Paraglaciecola sp. L3A3: one gene and its partner. The protein of the gene in region 1 interacts with the protein of each later gene in a pairwise test. Links are inferred from orthologs where the notes say so. Each region holds a gene or a part of one and is shown on either strand. Other genes may lie near its edges. The genes, in order: GQR87_RS11085 and lolA.

Region 1 (12,560 bases):
TATATCGATTCTGTTCAAGTCGAACTTGCCGGTCAGGCAAACCGATAATATTTTGGCAATCGGTATAAATGGTTAAACTTATATTTTTATCATCACTAATGGTCGTTATGTCTTGTAATGCCCACAACAGGGTTTGTAACTCCAACTTTGTCGAACTAGTTTGGGTAAAGCGTTTAATATTAACGTCATTTGTAAGGATATCTACTAAAGCACTTCGTTCAGTGACCACCAAGTAAGCACCATACCCGACCTTCAACTTAGTATTAACACTAGCGTCTGTGAAAACCTGTAAATGTTGAATAGACATAACTAGTGGGTCGCAACTGCAGTTTTGTTTCGCCCGGAGTTCTTGGCATCGTAAAGAGCTTTGTCAGATAAATTTAATAGTAGATCAAATTGTTTGTTGATATCTTTTTGGCTGACCACTAAGCCGATACTCACAGTAATATGTAAATTATCAACTGATTGACTTTGTACCTTTTTCCTTAATTTTTCGGCAAATATAAAGGCATTTTTCTCATCCATGTGAGGTAATACCATTACAAACTCTTCTCCCCCTACCCGTGCAATTAAATCATTAGTGCGTCGACCTTCGGTCAATATGTTGGCTAAGTTCACTAGAACCTTATCACCAGCTTGATGACCATAGGTATCATTAACATGTTTAAAAAAATCCACATCGATTGTTAGCAATGCATAGGTCGATGAATATCTCGCCACTAAATGAGATAGCCTGTCGGCCTGAACTAAAAGTTCGCGCCTATTTAACAAGCCTGTTAGAGGATCTGTTGTCGCCATGAGAAACAATTCTTGCGACTGTTCTTCCAGTTTATTTTTGGTCTGAATCAACTCACTATACAGCTTGTCTCGGTTTGTACATGAGGTCATTGACCAAAAAGAACGACCATCTTCAACTAACCGAATATTAGCCACAACAGATATAGCGACACCATCTAACCCAATCCAATTCAGCTGAATTTCTTGCACAAGCTTTTCGTTTAGTAGGATTGGAAACACATAACTATCGATAAAAATGTTTGAAGCTTTTGTAAAGCAATTAGCTATGGGAGTATTGATTAGTTTATTGCGAGGTAGACCACTTAATTTGTTAAGATAGTCATTGCAAAAAAGAATGTTTCTATCTTGGTTTACAACCATATGCCCAGAACAAAAATCATCTAAATTTGCAATACTGACCTGGGTCATTAATGACTCTCAAGAAAACGCAGCACTATCGGAGTAATGTCTAAATAATTGGTCATGTGCAAACAATGACCTTCGGCATCAATAACCACAAGCTGGCTATTGACTATATTTTTATGCATATATTCGCCAACTTTTACATCGGCCAATGCGTCCGAAGAGCTTTGTAGGATCAGCACCTCGCACTTCATGTCATTTAAAATGTCTCGATGGTCTGAAAAAAATGTGGCTTTAGCAAACGTTTTTGCCACTATTGGGTCTGTACTACAGAAACTACCAGATAGTTCACCGATAAGCTCTTGCGATTGCGAGCTACCTATAACAAGTGGGGCTAAATAGTTAGCCCAACCGATATAGTTTTTATCCATTAGATCTATCAATTCTTCTAAATCTTGGCGCTCAAATCCACCTTGATAATCTGGGGGAATATTTAAGAAACAAGGTGAGGGACAGATCATAATAATTTTTTTAATTATTTGTGGAACATCAAGAGAGGCGATAGAAGCAATAATTGAACTCACAGAATGACCAATAATAGTCACATCTTTAAGTTGTAACTCGTCAATAATCTCGATTATATCTTGCGCATATCCTTCTAGTGTTGAATATCGATTTTGTGAATATTCTGCTAACAATGAATTTCCAGAACCTACGTAATCAAACAAGATGACTTGATAGTGTTTTTCTAACTCAGCCAGCATAAATCGCCACATATTTTGATCACAGCCGAATCCATGGGCAAGCATCAATGTTGGGGCATTATTTAAACCTGAGACTTTGACGTTATTTCGTAATGATACGTTATGCATATTAAACTATTATTTTCTGCTCTTGAATATAAACTCAGTATACAGATAGCATCCATGCAGTCACTCGGCTAATGAATATTAATTTAAGTTCGAGGCTTGTTTCACCAATTCATAATAAAAAGTGAGCTCTCAGAATACCCCCCTAAAAAGCACTTGAAATCATTTTAAGCCCCGTATATAAAATGATGCTAAATCATTACTTCGTTTGAAATTAAGATTATTATTAAAACTAATAGGGTAAACAATCAGAGATGATTTATTTCTGGTGTAAACATATAGTTGTTTGTGGTTTATACCTGCATGAATTTAAAATAATCAGTCAAACCCGTTAATATATTAGTGGTGGCAATGGCTGAAAGAATTAAGCCCATCACTCGGCTAATAACACTGGCCCCACTATTGCCAATAAAACGGCTGATTAACCCAGACATTAACATTAAAATATAAGCTAACAGTAAAACGCCTAACATAACTAATGCAGTCAATGCTTGTTCTAAAAAAGTATACACAGAATTTTTAGTTAAAAGTACCGCAGCTAACATAGCCCCTGGACTTGCTATAGAAGGTATTGCAAGGGGAAAAATAGCCGTTTCTTTATGAGACTTTCTTAACAGTTTTATTTCTTCTTCCGGTTTACTTTGACCAAATATCATATTCATGGCAAATAGGAATAACACAATTCCTCCGGATATTTGAAATGCCGGAAGAGGAATATGCAAAGAATTCAACAAATATTCGCCAATAAACAGGAAAAACAATAAGACAAGGGCAGCGACAATTGTCGCCAGTAAAGCAACACGACGCTTAGTCTTTGCGTCATATTTATCAGTTACCGCAATAAACACCGGTAGAGTACCTATTGGGTCAATAACAGCAAAAAAAGTAATAAAAACGGCAACAAAATCTATCATGTAATTTTTAGTCCAAGCGCAGGGTGAAAGTTTTTTGAATTTAATAAAGAAAAAAATATGGCATTAATAATTATGAAATCAGTTTGCTAACTAATTCGTTATTAGAACAATATAGTGAATGTGTGTTGTTCACAACAGATCAACGAATTAATTAACCCAGTACATCTCTAACATTTCTAAGAATAAACTTAAATTTATCTTTGTTTTTCAATTGATTAAGTATTCATTGTACAACACGGTCTTATGTATTCAAAGGAAACTAGTGATCGATAACCCATTCGAGTACGTACGAAATTACAAGACAGTGTCAGCAAAGGCCAAAAAACTTGATAAGCAATATTAATATAGACCAACTTAATACTATGCCCTCAGACTACAGAGCTAGGTTGATAAATAGTTTGTCCGGATTCAAAAGTGCTAATTTGGTGGCAAGCCGAAGTAAAAATGGAGTGAATAACCTGGCTATTTTTAGCTCTGTATTTCACCTTGGAGCTTCACCCGCTTTAGTGGGATTTGTCACTCGGCCAAATACAGTTGAAAGACATACTTTAGCAAACATCCAACAAACCAAACAATTTACTATTAACCAAGTTAACAGCGGTTTTTGGCAAGCGGCACACCAAACGTCTGCCCGTTATGATGCCAACGTATGTGAATTCGAACAAACAGGATTAACCGTTGAAGAGATAGATAACATTAACGTCCCTTTCGTCAAAGAAAGTAAATTGAAATACGCGTTAACTTTGAGGGAAATAATCCCAATGGAAATAAATAACACCTTATTAATAGTGGGTGAAATAAGCCATATCATTTGCATGCAAAATGCTATAAAAAAAGATGGCTACATAGATTTACAAGAATTAAACACAGTTTCTGTATCAGGCTTAGATAGTTACCACACAAGCCAAAGATTATCCCGTTTAAGTTATGCTAAACCAGACCAATTATTAACATTGTTAAATGTGGATGGGCAGCCTGATTATTTATAATCAAAAAAATAGCCATAATCAACCTTGTTTACTTCCCATAACGATTTACCCAGAGCTAATAGGAAAACTTTATGCTAACGATATTTTATGATGGTAATTGTCCAATGTGTTGTGCAGAGATGAATAAGCTAAAGGGTTATGATAAAACAGAGCTAATTCATTTAGTAAATATCCAACAAGACAACTTTCAAACTCTTTACCCCCATGTCAAATATAGCGATGCCATGAAAATACTGCATGGATATTATCAAGGACAATTATTACTTGGATTATCCGTCACTCACAGGGCTTGGACTCTAGTTGGTAAAGGCTTTTGGGTGGCTCCGCTTAACTGGCCAGTGATAAAAACTATGAGTCATTATGTCTACTTATTAGTAGCTAAATATCGTCACCCTATTTCCACTTTTCTTAGCAAACTTTTAGGGCTTAAAACCACTCAATGTAATTCAGGAATATGCCATGACAAGTCGAACAACATTAATAATAGGTGCAAATAGCAGCATAGGCGCAGCAATTGCGGCACATCACCAACAACTGCCAACCGAAGACATAATATTAATTAGTCGTAAAATTACGCATCAACTAGCGACAGCTAAAAATGTAAAAACAATAATGGTTAAAAATTATCAAGCCAACTCAATAGATTTGGCAATTGAACAACTTAAACACATCAACAGCAAAGCTATTGGTCATGTATATATTTGCAACGGAATTTTACACAACGATGCACTTCGCCCAGAAAAACGACTAGAGGATTTTAATCAGGAAGCGTTTAATCAGGTGATGACGGCAAATGCATTAACACCTATATTATGGTTACAAAAGTTAACACCAATCCTGACAGGAGAAAAGCCTTGTAAAGTAGTATTGTTTAGTGCTCGCGTTGGCAGTATAAGCGATAACCAATTAGGTGGCTGGTATAGTTACCGAGCATCAAAAGCTGCGTTAAACATGATGATAAAAACTGCTTCAATAGAGTTAGCCCGTAGAGCAAAAAATATAAAATTAATAGCCTTTCATCCGGGGACAACAGACACAGCCTTGTCTAAACCCTTTCAACACAATGTGGCAAAAGACAAATTATTTAGCAGTGAATTTGTCGCAACAAAACTATCTGAAATAGTTGAAAATGTAGCAATAGATCAAACTGTGAGTTACTTAGATTGGCAGGGGAAAACGATAGACTGGTAAAAACAAATTAGGTAACTGTTTGAATATTTTAATTGTGACTATGAGTATTCATTCTAAATAAATAGTTAATTTACCTTAATAGCAAAATTGATTGTTGCTGTTTTTTACTCATCTTATTCACCACTAAATCAAAGCTATTATCTATCATACGTTCAATTTCACCTTGAGGAATAGAGCCATCTAAGATCACTGTGTTCCAGTGAAGTTTGTTCATATGGTAACCGGGAATAACTGCTGGGAATATATCTCGTAACATGACAGCTTCTTGAGGATCACATTTAAGATTCATCCAATAATCTTGATTGTCGTTTCCCACGTTCTCTGTGTTATCTCTCCTGCCCATCTTACCAATGGCTAATGTAGCAAACATTTTATCTTTGACCTTGTACACAGCTATGCCCTCGCCAAAAGGAAACACCTCAGCGGTGAAAGGTTTTGTCAGCAAATATTGTTGAGCTTGTTTCTGATCCATACTTAATCCGCTACAGATTTAATCTGCAACTCATAAAAAAGGCCTCTTAAATTAAGAAGCCTATATTTAAATAAATCGACTCTTATTGTTTTAGTAAATCGTGTACATTGCATAAATCAGTTTTACCATTAATGATTTCGTCTGGCGTTAATCCTGAAATCTCATGGGGAAACACTAACCACTCGTTACTTTCATGTACAAAATAATCTGGCACAATATTAGTTTTGTTATTATCTGGTTTGTAATATGGGCAAGCAATGCGTATATCTTTAGGCATATTAGCCCGTGATAACTTTTTAATTTGCGCCATTAAAGCTTCAACACTTCGGCCTGAATCAAATACATCATCAACAATTAGTAAACTATCTTCAGCATTGGCATTTTCTATTAAATAATGTAAACCATGAACTTTAATAGTTTTAGATTGTTGATTTATTCCATAATATGAAGAGGTACGGACAGCTATATGATCAGTCTCTACTTTTTTGAAGTCAAAATACTCTTGAACAGCAATACCAATTGGTGCACCACCTCGCCAAATACCAATAATAAATTCAGGGCGAAAACCACTGTCATAAACTTGGGCAGCAACACGGAATGAATCTTCCAGAAGTTGCTGTGCGGTGATAAATGTTTTTTCCATCAATATTGACCTTATGAAACCTTCCACCATGTATTTTATGGTGAGTTTTGTGTTTTGATAACAATTGTAGACTAGCCGGTCATTGTATACCGAAATAACCTTAATTACAGAGTTCTACGCGATTTATTCATATTTTAATGCATTCGCTGGACTGACTTTTAGCGCTTGGTAGGCTGGATACAAACTTGCCACAAAACACAATATCAAGGATGTGAGGATCAGAATGCCGACTTGATGCCATTGTAAATCTATTGGTAAACCAGTGCCATCTGGCCCTAAAAAGATGGGGACATTCAATAAATCTAAAATATTATTGATTTGCGATACCAACAGTAAACCTAAGGTTAAACCAATTACAGTCCCCTTAATGCCATTGTATGCACCATTAAACAAAAATATGCCCATAATGTTTTTACGGGTCATTCCTTGAGTCAGTAATATAGCGATATCCCCTTGTTTCTCGGTCACCACCATGACTAATGCTGACACAATATTAAATGCAGCCACAGCGACAATTAATAACAACATCAGCGACATCATATTTTTTTCCATTTTAACAGCATCAAATAATGCGCCTTGTTGAATGCGCCAATTAGTCGATTCATAACCAAGGTTTTCTAACTCAGCTGATACCGCTTTATAATCAAACGCATCTTGTAAAAATAACCGAGTTTGCGCGATACCCTGTTTTTTAGCACGCAATAATTTTGCAGCATCATCAACATTAAGCAGAATGACTTTATCGTCTAAAGCCGATCCCACATCGTATATGCCCACCACGTTAAAAACTCTTTGGCTATAAATCCGCCCGAAAGGACCAAAAAAACTATTGCCTGAGGCTATTAATCGAGTTTTGTCGCCTATCCGTAGTTGTAATTGAATAGACAAAGCACGGCCTATCACCACCCCATACTCACCTTTATTTAAATCAGACAGTTTGCCAATCAACATATTATTGCTAATAACCGAAGAGGTCTGCATCGCTTCCGGATCCACGCCATGAAACTGCACACCTTTAAGCCCTTGTGCTGATTGTATTAATCCCTCACCCTCAATATATTCTGTACTGGCAAGCACGCCAGCAATATCATCAAATTGAGTGGGTTCAAAAGATGAATGATTATTGGTTTTCACTAAAATATGAGGTGTAATACCTAGATTACGCAGTTTTAGTTCGCCTTCAAATCCGTTCATAACAGACAAAACGGTAATCAAAGACATTAAGCCTAAAGCAATGCCGGCCACAGAAAACATATTAATAAAGGCAATAAAATTACTACCTTTTGAGGCTTTTGCATAACGTAAGCCAATAAAAGCAGGTAAAGGATAAAACATGTAAGATAGGACTCTTTGCCAATAAACAGTTAAAAAATAAGTGTTTAACTATTGGTATACTATTGAATGTTGATGAATAATACGTGCTTGATGGCTATGTCACAAGTAAAGCATATGTTTCATTACGCCAATTGTTAGTATGTAGAACTGCTTTTGTGAATGATCAATAATAACCAAATCATAGACTCGGGGAATGAATGGATAAATTAACTCTGCAGCAGAAACATGAACAATTCAGTGAATTCTTTATGATTAATCACGATCTCCCAGTCAATATACGTGAACTTGCACGTGACTTTGCTTTACCTGATGTTGATGATCTACACAACCACATGCCCTATACCTTTCAAGTGGCCAGTGAGATAGGGGCTATAGAAAGCAAAGCATTGCGACCTTTACGTAATTTAGGTGAGCATGCTAGTGAATTAGTGGAATTTCTCAATCATCAATCCCGCAAGATTGATTTAATGATGTCACTTATTTTACAACAGCAATCAGATCCAGCAGAGCAATTTTATTCTGTTCAATTTGGTGGCGGTGGTATCACGATTAGTACCGACAAACCAATTGATATAGGTACAAAAATCGAACTTAAACTTTTTCTTCGAGAAGAAGCTTGTGCCATATTTTGTTTTGCTGAAGTAATCACTTGTAAGCCCCACCAAGATACGTACCATATATCCCTAATTTACACTCGTATTCGTGAAGAAGACCAAGACTTATTGGTCAAAGCGAGTCTCCATTTACAAGCGATTGCCTTGCGCAAACGAAATAAGCAAAAACAAAACGAACAAAATTAATGACTCTTAGTATATTTTCACCACCGTTACCTAACAACACTCAAAAGTCTAAAAACGATATTCGTCATTGGGGTTCACTCCAAGGAAGTAGTAACGCTTTAGTCATTGCCAATGCAGCAAATAATGCCGACGGACCAATCTTACTAGTAACTGCTGATACCCCTAGCGCTATCAAGTTAGAAAAAGAGCTAGATTATTTCTTAGAAGATCAAACTTTAGAAGTACAATTATTTCCAGACTGGGAAACCCTTCCCTATGATAATTTTTCACCTCATCAAGATATAGTCTCACAAAGATTAGAAGCACTTTATCGACTCACACAAGGTGATAAACGCATATTTATAGTGCCCATCAATACCTTGATGATGCGCATGGCGCCAGTAGATTATATTGGCAAATATTTGCTTATACTGAAAGTTAAGCAAAAATTGGCCATTGATAATTTTAGATCAGGTTTAGAACGTGCTGGCTATTTGCATGTTAACCAAGTGATGAGTCACAGTGAGTTTTCAATACGCGGTAGTATTATCGATTTATTCCCTATGGGTAGCCAACATCCGTTCCGCATAGATTTATTTGATGACGAAATTGATACCATTCGCCATTTCGATCCTGAGACACAGCGCTCAGGAGATAAGATTGATGAAATAAAATTATTACCCGCCAGAGAATTCCCAACTGATAAAGAAGCCACTAGTTTATTTAGACAACAATATTTAACAAAATTTGATGCTAATAACAGTAAGGAATCGGTTTTTCATCAAGTAGGCAAAGGATTAATGCCTGGCGGTATTGAATATTTCTTACCCTTGTTTTTTACCGAAACAGCCACCTTATTTGATTACCTGAATCAAGATACTACAGTGTTAATGCACGGTGACTTACATAAAGCCCATGAACATCATTGGAAAGACGTTAATCATAGATACGAACAACTAAGATACAATTTAGTCAGGCCGTTACTTCATCCTGCAGATATATACATGCGAGACGAGGAGTTATTTGCCGCTCTGAAAAATTGGCCCAGAGTACAAATACAATCTGAGAACCTAGATAAAAAGTCTGGGCATTATAACTTTGCTACGTCTGTTGTAACCGAGGTGGCCTTAAAACCACAGAATAAAATCCCTTGGACTGGATTAAAACAGCAAATAGCCGATTGGCAGTCTAAAAAAGTAAAGGTTTTATTCAGTGCCGAATCAGCTGGACGCCGTGAAGGTTTATTAGAAATATTAACTAAAGCTGATATCAAACCTAAACATTTCAAACATTTTAGCGATTTCATTTTAAGTGATGACGAAATAGGCATTACAGTTGGCCCTGCCGAATTTAGCTTTTTGTTGTCAGATCCTGAATCAGATATAGCCTTTATTACAGAAACCGAATTACTGGGTCACAAAATAAGCCATAGGCGTAAAAGAGATACCCGCCAAGGCACAGATGAAAATGCCATTATCCGCAATTTGGCTGAATTGCGTTTAGGCCAGCCAGTGGTACATTTTGATCATGGTGTAGGACGCTATTTAGGCTTACAAACTCTGGATGCCGGTGGCGTCACCACAGAATATTTATCCATTGAATATGCGAAAAAAGCCAAACTTTATGTACCTGTTGCTTCATTACATTTAATCAGCCGTTACAGTGGTGGTGATATCGATCATGCACCTTTACATCATTTAGGTAATGACACTTGGACTAAAGCTAAAAATAAAGCTGCCGAAAAAGTACGAGATGTAGCAGCACAACTGTTAGACGTTTATGCCAGACGAGCAGCGAAACCGGGCTTTGCCTTTAAAATTGCTTGGGATGAATACCAAGCATTTAGTGATAGTTTTCCTTTTGACGAAACGCTAGATCAACAAAAAGCAATTAATGCTGTTATTCAAGACATGGGTTCTGCTAATGCAATGGATAGATTAGTCTGTGGTGATGTTGGCTTTGGTAAAACAGAAGTGGCCATGCGCGCAGCGTTTATCGCAGCTAACCAGGGCAAACAAGTAGCGATTTTAGTGCCCACCACGCTGCTGGCCCAACAACATTTTGAAAACTTCAAAGAACGCTTTGTCAACTGTCCCTTTAGAATTGAAGTGTTATCACGCTTCGTTAGTGCGAAAGATGCCAAACAAGTCATTGCCAATATAGAAGAAGGTAAAATCGATATTGTGGTGGGTACGCATACCCTGTTACAAGAAAAGCTTAAATTTAATGACTTGGGCTTAGTAATAATTGATGAAGAACACAGGTTTGGCGTACGTCAAAAAGAGAAGTTTAAAGCATTACGTTCAGACGTAGATATTCTAACGTTAACCGCCACACCTATTCCTCGTACCTTAAATATGGCACTCAGTGGAATGCGCGATTTGTCGATTATTGCGACTCCGCCTGCCAAACGTTTACCTATTAAAACTTTTGTGCAACAGCGCAATAAAGAGCTTATTCGCGAAGCTATCATGCGAGAAATTCTCCGTGGTGGTCAAGTGTACTTCTTGCACAACGAAGTAGACACAATTGAAAAAACAGCCGAAGAGATAAAAGAAATTGTTCCTGAAGCCCGCATTTCAATTGGCCATGGGCAAATGCGAGAACGTGAATTAGAAAAAGTCATGACAGACTTTTATCACCAAAGATCAAACGTGCTTCTATGTACAACCATTATAGAAACCGGTATTGACGTACCCTCAGCCAATACCATTGTAATGGACAGAGCGGATCATTTAGGTTTAGCGCAATTACACCAATTACGTGGTCGTGTAGGTCGTTCACATCACCAAGCTTATGCTTATTTATTAACCCCACACCCTAGACGTTTAACAAAAGATGCAAAAAAACGACTAGAAGCAATTTCTTCTCTGGAAGAACTTGGAGCTGGTTTTGCTTTAGCCACTCACGATCTAGAAATTCGTGGGGCGGGTGAACTTTTAGGTGATGGTCAATCAGGTCAAATATCCAGTATCGGCTTTACCTTATACATGGATATGTTAGAACAAGCTGTCGAAGCATTAAAAGAAGGTAAAGAGCCTAGTTTAGATAAGGCTTTATCTGAACAAACAGATATAGATCTGCGAATACCTGCACTAATACCTGATGATTATATTCATGATGTGAATACACGTTTATCTTTGTATAAAAACCTAGCTGGTTGTAAAGATGAACGAGCAATAAACGAATTACAAATCGAAATGATTGATCGCTTTGGTTTATTACCGCAAAGCACCAAGAATTTATTAGACATAGCCTTGTTAAAAATCAAAGCTAAAATAATTGGAATCAGTAAAGCAGAGGGTACGAGTAAAGGAGGGTTTGTTGAGTTCTCACAAAAAACTCAAATTGACCCAGGTTTTATTATTAAGTTGATACAGTCACAACCAAGAGTGTATAAGTTAGACGGACCACAAAAATTGAAATTTAACGTGCCTACTGAATCAGCCGCAGATAGACTAGCTATGTTTAAAGATATCCTTGATCAATTTAGTCAACAATTGCGTCCAGCATAATGAGTAATATAAGTAAAATGCAAAGTGTATTAACTAGTAGTATCAAAAAGGCAGTCACTTCACTTGGTGTGGCTGTAGTCACTTCAGCTGTCTTAAATTCATCGGCTTATGCGGCTGATAAAGAATGGTGGTTTGATGTTGAAGTCATCGTTTTTACTCGAGATTTGTCTACCAGCCCTGTAGCAGAGGCTTTTACTCAATCTTCTTTATTGCCCGCTGCTACTGAGCATACAGATTTAATTACTTCTTATTTAACACCTGATTTGACTTATATGCGCGGAGATTTACCTTTTTGTCGTCAGTCAAAACTCGCAGCCATAGAACAACAGAGACAAAAGGATTTTGCATTTCCTCAACCTATAGTTGAAGCAGAAGAACAAACAGGTGAGCAAGTAGAAAACTCAATTCCTGAACTCGTATCAGTGCAGACTGATGAAACAGTAAATACGGAAACCACGACAGACGAGAATTTTGAATACCAAGTAGCCACCACAGATATATTTGCTGACCAAGACAAAGATTCGGCTTCTAAGCTTGCCTCAGCAGCACCTGCTCTAAAGGACAAAATACAAGAAACAGAATTAGCAAAGCAATTGACTGAAGAGTCATTGAACGAAGAATCCGCAATTCAATATTTACCAATCACCATTAACTGGATTGAATGGCAAATACCTGCTCAATTGCCTTGTGCCTATGCTGAACAAGTCGAACCA
Region 2 (10,926 bases), 370 kb from region 1 along the record:
AACCCTTGGGAAGAGTTCGCTAAAGCACAAAGCAAAGGTGACAAAGTTTCTGGTAAGATCAAATCTATCACTGACTTCGGTATCTTTATCGGTCTTGATGGCGGCATAGACGGTCTTGTTCACTTGTCTGATATTTCTTGGAATAAGACAGGCGAAGAAGCTGTTCGTGACTTTAAGAAAGGTGATGAAATCTCTGCTGTTGTCCTACAGGTTGACCCTGAGCGCGAGCGTATTTCTCTTGGCGTTAAACAAATTGAAGAAGACCCTTTCAATCAGTACATCACTGATACTAAGAAAGGCACAATTGTTGTTGGTACAATCACAGCCGTTGATGCTAAAGGTGTAACTGTTAAACTTGCTGATGAAGTTGAAGGTTATATCCGTGTAGCTGATTTAGCTCGTGAACGTATTGAAGATGCAACTGAAGTAGCAACTGTTGATTCTGAAATCGAAGCCAAATTTATGGGCGTTGATCGTAAGAACCGCGTTGTTAACTTATCTGTTAAAGCGAAAGACCAAGCAGATGAAAAAGAAGCGTTAGATAAAGTAAATCAACAAGAAGAAGTTGGTTTCAGTAACGCTTTCGCTGATGCATTTAAAGCAGCTAAAAACGACTAATAAAAACAGTGGCAAACGTGTTAGTTATTTTTTAAAACATTATTAGTTTTGACAAATACGCTAACGCGTTTATTATCGGTATTAATAGCTTTTTGATTAATTGGGGGTTTGTAAATGACAAAGTCAGAACTTATTGAAAGACTAGCCGATAAAGCACGTCAAGTACCTGCTAAAGATGTTGAGTCTGCGATAAAAGAAATGTTAGAACAAATGGCGCAAACCTTACAAAAAGGTGAGCGGATTGAAATCAGAGGTTTCGGTAGTTTTTCTCTACATTATCGTGCTCCACGTGTTGGGCGTAATCCTAAAACGGGCGAAACAGTGAAATTGGAAGGTAAATACGTTCCTCACTTTAAACCTGGCAAAGAATTACGTGAGCGGGTCAACGAAAGCTTAGCTAATTGATTTTTATAAATAATTTAAAAACGGCACTCCAATTCGAGTGCCGTTTTTGTTACAGTAGCAATATAATCTATTCAAACCTGTTTTTTGTAGCTTAAATACGATACAAAAACTACAATTCCATTGAACAAATAACACTAATTAGGAGAGCTGGGTTGAAAGTCAAAGGTTTAATACTGCTTATCTTTATTCTGCTGGTGTTAGTTATTGCGGGTTTTGTTGGTTCACAAAATGGTCATTTAGTTTCAGTTAATTATTTAATTAATGATTTTTCTAGCCAAGTGAAAATGTCATTTGTCCTAGGGATAACGTTTATTTTAGGTTTTAGTGTTTGTTTCATTTTAAGTACGGTTTATGTGTTCCGTCTAAAATGGCGGATCACAAGCCTAGAAAGAAAAAATAAAAAACTCTCACAGGTATCACATAGTCAATAATGCTAGAACTTCTCTTTTTATTACTTCCTGTTGCAGCCTGGTATGGTTGGGTAATGGGTCGAAACAGTGTTCGCCAAGCTCAGCGTAAACAATCTAGTATTTTAGCTAAACATTATTATCGTGGACTTAATTTTCTCTTATCTGATGAGCCTGATAAGGCAGTTGATACATTAATTAAAATGATTGATCTGGATAGTGACACGGTAGAAACCCATATTGCAATGGGAAAGTTTTTCCGTCATAGAGGCGAATTGGACAGAGCTATCAGGGTCCATCAAAATTTAGTCAGTAAAGAAGAAATATCCGCATCTTTACGTGAAACTGCTTTATATGAGTTAGGCAGAGATTATATTTTAGCTGGTTTTTTAGAGCGGGCTGAAAATGCATTTTTACAATTAATGAATAGCCAAAAACATTTTCTTAATGCACAAATTCAATTATTTAATATTTATCAATCCACTAAAGATTGGCCTAAAGCAATAGAATTAGCTGAGCAAATGATGGGTGCTGGCGGAGATAGTGAAGAACTATGCGCTCGAGTCGCCCATTTTTATTGTGAACAGGCATCTATAGAAATCAGAAATAATCAATTTGAGATAGCAGAATCAAACCTTAATAAGGCGATTCAGGCTGATGATAATGCAGTACGGCCATGGTTAATGTTAGGTCAAATGGCCATGAAACAAGAATATTATTCTGCTGCAATTGAGCATTTAGAACAGGTTCCGGTACGAGATATTAACTGGTTAAGTGAAGCCATTCCTTTGATCGCTGAGTGTTCAGAAAAATTAGATGATGAGCAAAAGTTCACCCATATATTAGAAAGGTATTGGCAACACTGTGCCACAGCATATTTGGCAAAAGTTACCCAAATGGCTAAGAATGGTCAGAGTTCTGAAGCAGCTGAAGTCTTATTAGAACAATTGAAGAAACATCCCACTATGAAAGGTTTTAAAACCTTAATGGCTTTATATATAGATTTACAAGAACATGAACAGTCTACAAATAGCCTAGTTTTACTTAAAGGTCTAGTAGAAGAACAAATTAAACAAAGACCAAAGTATAGATGTCATAGCTGTGGGTTTTCAGGTGGACAAATTCATTGGTTATGCCCTTCATGTAAAAAGTGGGGCACAGTTAAACCGATTAAAGGCCTAGACGGGGAATAAAGTGCAAGATCCAAAAGTAGTGGTTGCGTTAGATTTTGATAATCAACAAAAAGCCAATTCGTTTATAGATAGGTTAAATCCCGAATTATGTCGCTTAAAAATTGGCAAAGAAATGTTTACTCATTTTGGTCCTAGCTTTGTAAAAGGCTTAGTCGATCAAAACTATGATGTGTTTTTAGATTTAAAATTTCATGATATTCCTAATACTGTAGCAAAAGCTTGCCAAGCTGCTGCTGACTTAGGTGTATGGATGGTCAATGTACATGCTTCAGGCGGGCCTAAGATGATGGAGCAGGCTAAACTAGCACTAGATAGTAATGGGTTAACGACATCTCCATTGCTAATCGCTGTGACTGTCTTAACTAGCTTGGATCAGCAACAATTATCAGCTATTGGGATTAACTCCACACCAGAACAGCATGTACTAAGATTAGCTAAACTTACTAAACAAAGTGGCTTGGATGGTGTGGTCTGTTCAGCGCAGGAAGCCGAATTACTGAAACAAACTTTAGGAAAAGAATTTTTATTAGTGACTCCGGGGATCCGCCCAGTAGGCACAGATGTTGGCGATCAAAAAAGAATTATGACTCCACAACAGGCTATGGCAGTGGGTGTTGATTATATGGTTATCGGTCGTCCAATTACTCAAGCGGCCGATCCCTTGGCAGCCCTAATAGATATTAACAATTCTATTCAATAATTCACGAATATAGCTTTTTAATGTGTGTTGAGTAGGTGTATATATAAATTTTTTTATATTTTACACCTGCTTTGTCGATTTATCCTCTAACAAATATTTCAATATATCCATTGTTGTCACTACTCCCTTTAAAATACCTTTTTCTGTAATGAATAATCTGTGTATGTCATTTTTTACAATTAATTCATAGGCATCATAAATATTTGCGTTACCATTTATTGAAAATACCTTAGTAGTCATGATTGAGTTAACTGTACAATAATCGTTGGCTTTGTCTTGGATCCGTCTTATTTCGGATTCGTCCATATTGCCAGCAAATGGTCCACAGAATTGAGTGACTAATTTCTGAATTTCTTGTTCGCTAGGTTCATGGCTTTCAAAACGAATAATGTCTGATTGTGTCACTACACCAACTAGTTCATCGTCTGCTGCAATGACAGGTGCACCTGAAATATTATGCTTAATAAAAAATTTTGAAAGTCGGCGAATAGACCATCCCTCGTAAACAGTTAATACGCCATTAGACATAATTTTTGAAATGTTAACTTGGTTAAGTGCTTGTTTAATGTCTTGGTTAATACATTTATCAATAATCATATAATAGCGCCTCATGTTTCGTTGAAATCAAACGTTTCGATATGCCTAATTTCAGTGTAACGTAAAACTAAAGGGTGTAAAGGCGAACTAAATAACTTAGTTAACCTGAGTTCTGGATAAGAAGTATCGTCTAATCTGAATTTATCATTACAATTAAATAACTTCATAATATTCACCCAAATCACCTCACTTGGATGCTTACTCGGTGACGAAATTTTTCGTGTATAGCAAGGCGGATTGTCGTACGTAATAACGTGTTATTGCTAGACAATCCAACGCAGCTAGGCACAAAAAGAGCGTTATCGAGAGGTTCGGCTTATCCAGTATTCAGGTTAGTTATATGCTTAGGTTTAGCTGATTCTGGACTAGTTGTAGCAAGGCTATTAAAAACGCCTAACTACTAGCAATTTTTTGATTGTTTTAGATCTAGCGCTTGCTTTGCTTGTACAAACTCTAAACTAATCTTATTTGATAATGCTTCTGCTACTGCTTTGTAGGTTACTTTACCTTTATGTACATTTAAGCCATTCATTAAATGGGGATCGTCTAAAAGAGCCTGTTTAAGTCCTTTATTTGCTAATGTTAATCCATTTAGTAATGTAGCGTTGTTAAGTGCTATTGTTGAGGTACGAGCAACACCACCTGGCATGTTTGCAACACAATAATGTACGACCCCATCAACTATATAAGTGGGATCTTGGTGAGTTGTAGCTTTAGATGTATCGAAACATCCTCCTTGATCAATCGCTACATCTACTACCACAGACCCTTCTTTCATACTCTTAATATTTTCACGGGTTAAAAGTTTTGGTGCTGAAGCCCCGGGAATAAGTACCGCCCCTATTATTAAGTCGGCTATTGCCGAGTATTGTTCAATGCTCTCAATCGTTGAGTAGACTGTTTTGACTTGACCTAAAAAAATGTCATTTATTTCTCTTAACCTAGCTAATGATTTATCTAAAATAGTGACATCAGCACCTAAACCTAAGGCCATCTTTGCAGAATTTATCCCTACCACACCACCACCAATAATCATTACTTTTCCAGGTGCTACTCCTGGCACTCCACCTAATAATGTACCGCTTCCTCCATATGTCTTTTCTAAAAAGTGAGCGCCGGCTTGTACGGCCATCCGCCCAGCCACTTCACTCATAGGGGCTAGAAGTGGTAATGTATTTTTGTTATCAGTCACTGTTTCATAAGCGATACAACTGGCACCAGATGCTATTAATAATTCCGTTTGTGTAGAATCAGCTGCTAAGTGTAAGTAGGTAAATAATATTTGATCTTGATGAAGCATTTTACATTCATTTGCTTGTGGTTCTTTCACTTTGATTATCATGTCGGAATTGGAAAAGATTATCTCCGCTTCGTTTTTTACTGTCGCACCAGCATTAATATAATCTTGATCTGAAAAGCCAATAGCACTTCCCGCGTTTTGTTGTACCCAAACTTGGTGGCCATGATTAATAAACTCTTTCACTGATGCGGGAGTGAGTCCAACCCGGTATTCATGATTTTTTATTTCTTTAGGTACGCCAATTAACATTTTAAAACCCTAGCTATTAAGTATTAGCTTGCAGTATAGAGTAATGCATTCAGTTTTTTACTGGGTAATATCAGTTTTCACGGTATATAATGCTGTGATATGGCAATATTGCGGTTTTAACTATGCTGGTAAAAACACCGAAACACTTAGATAGAATTGATAGAAACATACTCATCGCACTGCAAAAGAATAGCAAAATAACTAATTCCGAATTGGCACTAAATGTTGGTTTAAGTGCGAGTCCTTGTCTTGAGAGAGTCAAAAGGTTGGAATCACAGGGATATATTACTGGTTATCATGCTCGTGTCGATCCAACTAAGTTGGGTGCAGCTATGTTGGTTTTTGTTGAAATCACGCTAAGTAAAACTTCAGTAGATATATTTGAAGAGTTTTCCGCAGCGATTAGGGCACATGAGGATATTCAAGAGTGTCATCTAGTCTCGGGTAGTTTTGACTTTTTACTAAAAGCTCGAGTAGCCGATATGTCGAGTTATCGTAAATTATTAGGTGACACTTTATTACGTTTACCGGGTGTAAGTGAATCAAGAACTTATGTCGTTATGGAGGAAGTTAAAGAGTCCACACAGGTTAAAATAAGTTTGAAATGAATTTCTTGTACTGGATTGTTTAATAACCGAGCGATAGGCCGCAGCTTGCTAGGATTTTTATGACTTGACTGGTATCTTATAGCTATTAACTAGTAATTGGCTTTTTAGTCTCAAACTTAGAACGAATATAACACTATGGCAAGACTCACAGGCATCCAAAGAATAATGGAAGTTGGCATGATTATCAGTGCGGCTTTTGCATTTTTTTTACTGTTGGCCTTAGCTTCATTTCATCCTGCTGATCCAGGTTGGAGTCAAGCTGGATTACAAACCAACGTTAACAATTGGGTTGGCCCAATTGGCGCTTGGTTTGCAGATATTCTTTTTTTCACCTTAGGTACTTTCGCCTATACCTTACCATTTTGTTGCGCATTTTTAGGTTGGTTTTTATTTCAACAAACTAAAAATTTGTTAGAAGTTGATTATTTAAATATTGGTCTAAGAATTATCGGTGTAATCTTGTTAGTGCTAGGAGCCACAGGTTTACTCAGTTTAAATGCTGGTGATATACATAATTACGCTTCAGGTGGTGTGGTGGGGGATATTCTCAGTTCGTCTTTAGTTCCATATTTTAGTTTAGTTGGTACAACATTATTGTTGCTCAGTTTTTTTTGTGCAGGGGTGACCTTATTAAGTGGTATCTCTTGGCTAACTATTGTCGATAAATTAGGTGAACTAACTATTTTTACTGGTTTATTTATTTTCCGTGCGCCAGCTAAACTCAAAGAATCAACAACACCTCTATTAAATTTTAAAAAGCCAAAGGAACAAACCGCAGAACCAATCAGGCCGGCTGCAGTAGAAGACAACTTTTGGAACAGTGATATTCAAGTTGCTAGCGATTTTGATGATAATGATATCCCTCCTTTTACTGTTGAACCTATGGTTCCTCAAGACATTCTTGATGATCCCGAACCTCAAAGTTCGACTAAAAATCCAATATCTATCACCGAGTTAAAGAAAAAAATTAATTTATCTCGGAAAAAAACTAAAGATGAACCCGATCCTCAGGTTGAAAAAGCCGTTGCTGATACTGACCCTAGCGGATCAGAAGAAGGAACTGAGCAAGGACCTATGCCGTCTTTTGAATTATTAGAACGCCCAGATAAAATTAAGAATCCTATAACCCCAGAAGAACTAGAAATTGTATCCCGTTTATTAGAAGCTAAATTAGCTGACTTTAATATCGAAGCTAGGGTAGTGGGCGTTTATCCAGGGCCTGTAATCACTCGTTTTGAAATGGATTTAGCACCAGGTGTCAAAGTCAGTAAAATCACCACCCTATCTAAAGATTTAGCTCGTTCTATGTCGGCAATATCAGTTAGGGTAGTTGAAGTTATTCCAGGTAAATCAGTTATTGGCCTCGAACTACCGAATAAAAAACGCGACATGGTACGTTTAAGTGAAGTGATAGTTGATGAAAGATTTCAGTCTGCTGAGTCTCCTTTAACTATGGTACTTGGTGCAGATATTTCAGGTAAACCTGTATTTGTCGACCTAGCCAAAATGCCGCACTTATTAGTTGCAGGTACTACAGGTTCTGGTAAATCTGTCGGTGTTAACGTGATGATTTTAAGTCTGTTATATAAATCTACGCCTGAAGATGTGCGTATGATCATGATAGATCCTAAAATGCTGGAATTATCGGTTTATGAAGGTATCCCTCATTTATTAGCTGAAGTAGTGACTGATATGAAAGAAGCTGCGAATGCACTGCGTTGGTGTGTGGGCGAAATGGAACGTCGTTATAAATTAATGTCAGCTTTAGGGGTGCGAAACCTGAAAGGGTTTAACACCAAAGTATTAAATGCAATTGAAGCCGGTGAGCCCATTCGAGATCCTTTGTGGAAGTCAGAGGAAAGCATGGAAACAGAAGCGCCATTCTTAGAAAAATTACCGGCAATTGTGGTCGTCGTCGATGAGTTCGCCGACATGATGATGATAGTAGGTAAAAAAGTTGAGGAACTGATTGCGCGTATTGCGCAAAAGGCTAGGGCAGCAGGCATTCACTTAGTGCTTGCCACACAAAGACCTTCTGTTGACGTTATTACCGGATTAATTAAAGCTAATATCCCGACTCGTATTGCTTTTCAAGTATCTTCTAAAATTGACTCGAGAACCATACTCGATCAACAAGGTGCAGAAGCCTTATTAGGCGCTGGTGATATGTTGTATTTACCACCTGGAACAGGTGTACCTACTCGAGTGCATGGAGCATTTGTTGACGATCATGAAGTCCATGCTGTTGTTGCTGATTGGAAAAAACGCGGGGCTCCTCAATATATAGATGAAATATTAAATGGTGATGCGAGCGCAGAAATTTTATTGCCAGGTGAACAACCTGAAGGTGAAGATCAAGAATTTGATGTATTTTACGATGAAGCTGTGGCATTTGTCACTGAAACAAGACGTGCTTCAGTATCTAGTGTGCAGCGTAAATTCAGAATTGGTTACAATAGAGCCGCGCGTTTAGTGGAACAAATGGAATCTAGTGGAGTCGTAAGTTCACAAGGCCATAATGGTAATCGCGAAGTACTTGCTGCTCCGGCGCCAAGAGATTAAACAGCTTAATACAGAGATTTAAATTTTCATGAAAAAAACATTTCCAGCTAAATTATTTTGTTTGTTAGTTGCCAGTTTATTTATTACTGCTAATTCATATGCAGCACTAAGTGGCAACATTGTGAGTGACGCTAAATTAGCATTACAAATAAAATTGCAGCAATTAAAAAGTTATCAAGCCGACTTTACGCAAAAAGTGGTAGATATAGAGAACACTGTATTACAAGAAGCCAGAGGCAATATTGTATTGCAACAACCTAATAAACTTTATTGGGAGTTACTGGCACCGAATGATAATATCTTGTTAGCGGATGGACAAACCTTATGGAATATAGACCCATTTATGGAGCAGGTAGTTGCCTATAATCAGGATTCCGCCATCGAGAATAACCCATTGATCTTACTCACTGATCCTAGTAGCAATAAGTGGTTAGAATTTAACGTTATGGTGAAAGATAAAGAATTTATTATTAGCCCAATACAACAAACTGGTAGTGTAGAAACGTTACGCTTAGTATTTGATCGTCAGGATAAACTTGTTCAGCTTGAAACAACAGACGTACAGAAACAAACCAGTACTTTAACCTTTTCGAATATATTGCAAAATAAAACGTTAACAACGAATAAGTTTGTTTTTACTATGCCAGAAGGCTATGAATTGGATGATCAGCGCGCCTTATGACAGAGGAATTTAACTTTAATCCTGAGCAATCCGGGTTAATTTCTGATGAGTTTATTCCTTTAGCCGCCAGAATGCGTCCAGCCGTTATTGAACAATATTTTGGTCAGCAGCATATAGTGGGAGAAGGAAAACCCTTGCGTGCGGCATTACTCCGTGGTCAATGTCATTCTATGATTTTATGGGGCCCGCCTGGTACCGGAAAAACCACTTTAGCTGAATTGGTCGCCAATCATTGCCATGCTCATATCGAAAGATTATCTGCCGTTAGTAGTGGTGTAAAAGATATACGTCAAGCAATAGATAATGCCAAACTTTATGCGCAGCAACAAAAACGCACTATTTTATTTGTTGATGAGGTACATAGATTTAATAAAAGTCAGCAAGATGCATTTTTGCCTTATATAGAAGACGGTACTGTTACTTTTATTGGTGCCACCACAGAAAATCCGTCTTTTGAATTAAATAATGCATTATTGTCTAGAGCTAGGGTGTATGTCCTCAAAAGTTTGAACAGTGAAGAGTTAAATTTAGTTTTACAACAAGCTTTAACCGATGAAAAACGCGGCTTAGGAAATTTGGGCTTATCGATCGACTCAGATGCCAATTCTATTTTATTAGATCTGGCCAGTGGTGATGCAAGGCGTTTACTGAATTATCTAGAATTGACCGCAGATTTTTTACCTGTTGATGCAAAAGAAAAAGTATTAACTGCAGAAATGGTAAAACAAGCTGTAGGTGAAAAAGTCGCTCAGTACGATAAAGGTGGCGATTTATTTTACGATTTGATTTCAGCTTTTCATAAATCAGTTCGAGGTTCAGCCCCCGATGCAGCTCTTTATTGGTATGCGAGAATGTTAGTAGCTGGATGTGACCCTTTGTATGTGGCTAGGCGTTTATTAGCTATCGCAACTGAAGATATTGGTAATGCCGATCCAAGAGCAATGGAAATTTGTTTAAATGCCTGGGATATATTCCATCGTGTGGGACCTTCAGAGGGCGAACGAGCTATTGCTCAGGCAACCTTGTATTGTGCCAGTGCAGCAAAAAGTAATGCTGTATATGTAGCTTTTAAGGCCGCGGTGAATGAGGCTAAAGATACCTCGGATTACCCAGTGCCAGAACATTTACGTAATGCACCAACCAGTCTAATGAAAGATTTAGGTTATGGCCAAGAATATCGTTATGCCCATAATGAATCCTATGCTTATGCGGCAGGCGAATGTTACTTCCCTGAACAATTAAAAAATACAGAATATTATAAACCTAATGATAGAGGTCTGGAAAAAAAGCTTGCCGAGAAGCTAGATTTTTTAAGGGAACTAGATAAACGTAGTCAGGAACAAAGGTACCGTTAAGATGCAAAGTTTTATGATTTACGTGTTTATTGCGCTAGGAGGGGCTTCTGGAGCTTGTTTACGTTATTTTCTTTCACAACTCATGCTTCAATGGTTTGGTAAAGGCTTTCCTTTTGGTACACTTCTGGTCAATTTTATTGGTTCTTTTTTGTTAGGCTTTTTGTACGCATTATTAGAACATGGTCATCTCGAATCTGCGCTATGGCGAACCACAGCTGGAGTGGGTTTTTTAGGTGCACTAACAACGTTT

The links.
Region 2: the proteins of GQR87_RS11085 (region 1) and lolA interact in binary tests that used the Escherichia coli proteins (3 or more experiments, as listed by UniProt). The link is inferred for Paraglaciecola sp. L3A3 from one-to-one orthologs.

Annotation. Positions count from the first base shown.
Region 1 is NZ_CP047023.1:2,641,821-2,654,380, forward strand. What follows is about bases 5,448-8,268. They hold GQR87_RS11085 (lipoprotein-releasing ABC transporter permease subunit), read right to left. Parts: upstream 7,554-8,268; coding sequence 6,342-7,553; downstream 5,448-6,341. Other genes in these bases: GQR87_RS11075 (MmcQ/YjbR family DNA-binding protein), read right to left, coding at 5,448-5,575; GQR87_RS11080 (phosphoribosyltransferase), read right to left, coding at 5,658-6,218; GQR87_RS11090 (PilZ domain-containing protein), read left to right, coding at 7,751-8,268. Also shown: GQR87_RS11040 (ribonuclease HI), read right to left, coding at 1-307; GQR87_RS11045 (sensor domain-containing diguanylate cyclase), read right to left, coding at 310-1,206; GQR87_RS11050 (alpha/beta fold hydrolase), read right to left, coding at 1,206-2,012; GQR87_RS11055 (MarC family protein), read right to left, coding at 2,303-2,923; GQR87_RS11060 (flavin reductase family protein), read left to right, coding at 3,253-3,912; GQR87_RS11065 (thiol-disulfide oxidoreductase DCC family protein), read left to right, coding at 3,984-4,409; GQR87_RS11070 (SDR family NAD(P)-dependent oxidoreductase), read left to right, coding at 4,372-5,103; more of GQR87_RS11075, read right to left, coding at 5,174-5,447; more of GQR87_RS11090, read left to right, coding at 8,269-8,353; mfd (transcription-repair coupling factor), read left to right, coding at 8,353-11,847; GQR87_RS11100 (CsiV family protein), read left to right, coding at 11,847-12,560. UniProt on the Escherichia coli protein: Part of an ATP-dependent transport system LolCDE responsible for the release of lipoproteins targeted to the outer membrane from the inner membrane.
Region 2 is NZ_CP047023.1:2,269,051-2,279,976, forward strand. The notes cover bases 7,704-10,494. They hold lolA (outer membrane lipoprotein chaperone LolA), read left to right. Parts: upstream 7,704-8,667; coding sequence 8,668-9,321; downstream 9,322-10,494. Other genes in these bases: GQR87_RS22585 (DNA translocase FtsK), read left to right, coding at 7,704-8,639; GQR87_RS09510 (replication-associated recombination protein A), read left to right, coding at 9,318-10,494. Outside these bases: rpsA (30S ribosomal protein S1), read left to right, coding at 1-618; ihfB (integration host factor subunit beta), read left to right, coding at 733-1,023; GQR87_RS09465 (lipopolysaccharide assembly protein LapA domain-containing protein), read left to right, coding at 1,176-1,454; lipopolysaccharide assembly protein LapB, read left to right, coding at 1,454-2,623; pyrF (orotidine-5'-phosphate decarboxylase), read left to right, coding at 2,625-3,323; GQR87_RS09480 (HPP family protein), read right to left, coding at 3,384-3,920; GQR87_RS09485 (hypothetical protein), read right to left, coding at 3,932-4,087; ald (alanine dehydrogenase), read right to left, coding at 4,321-5,469; leucine-responsive transcriptional regulator Lrp, read left to right, coding at 5,592-6,077; more of GQR87_RS22585, read left to right, coding at 6,213-7,703; more of GQR87_RS09510, read left to right, coding at 10,495-10,676; fluoride efflux transporter CrcB, read left to right, coding at 10,678-10,926. UniProt on the Escherichia coli protein: Participates in the translocation of lipoproteins from the inner membrane to the outer membrane.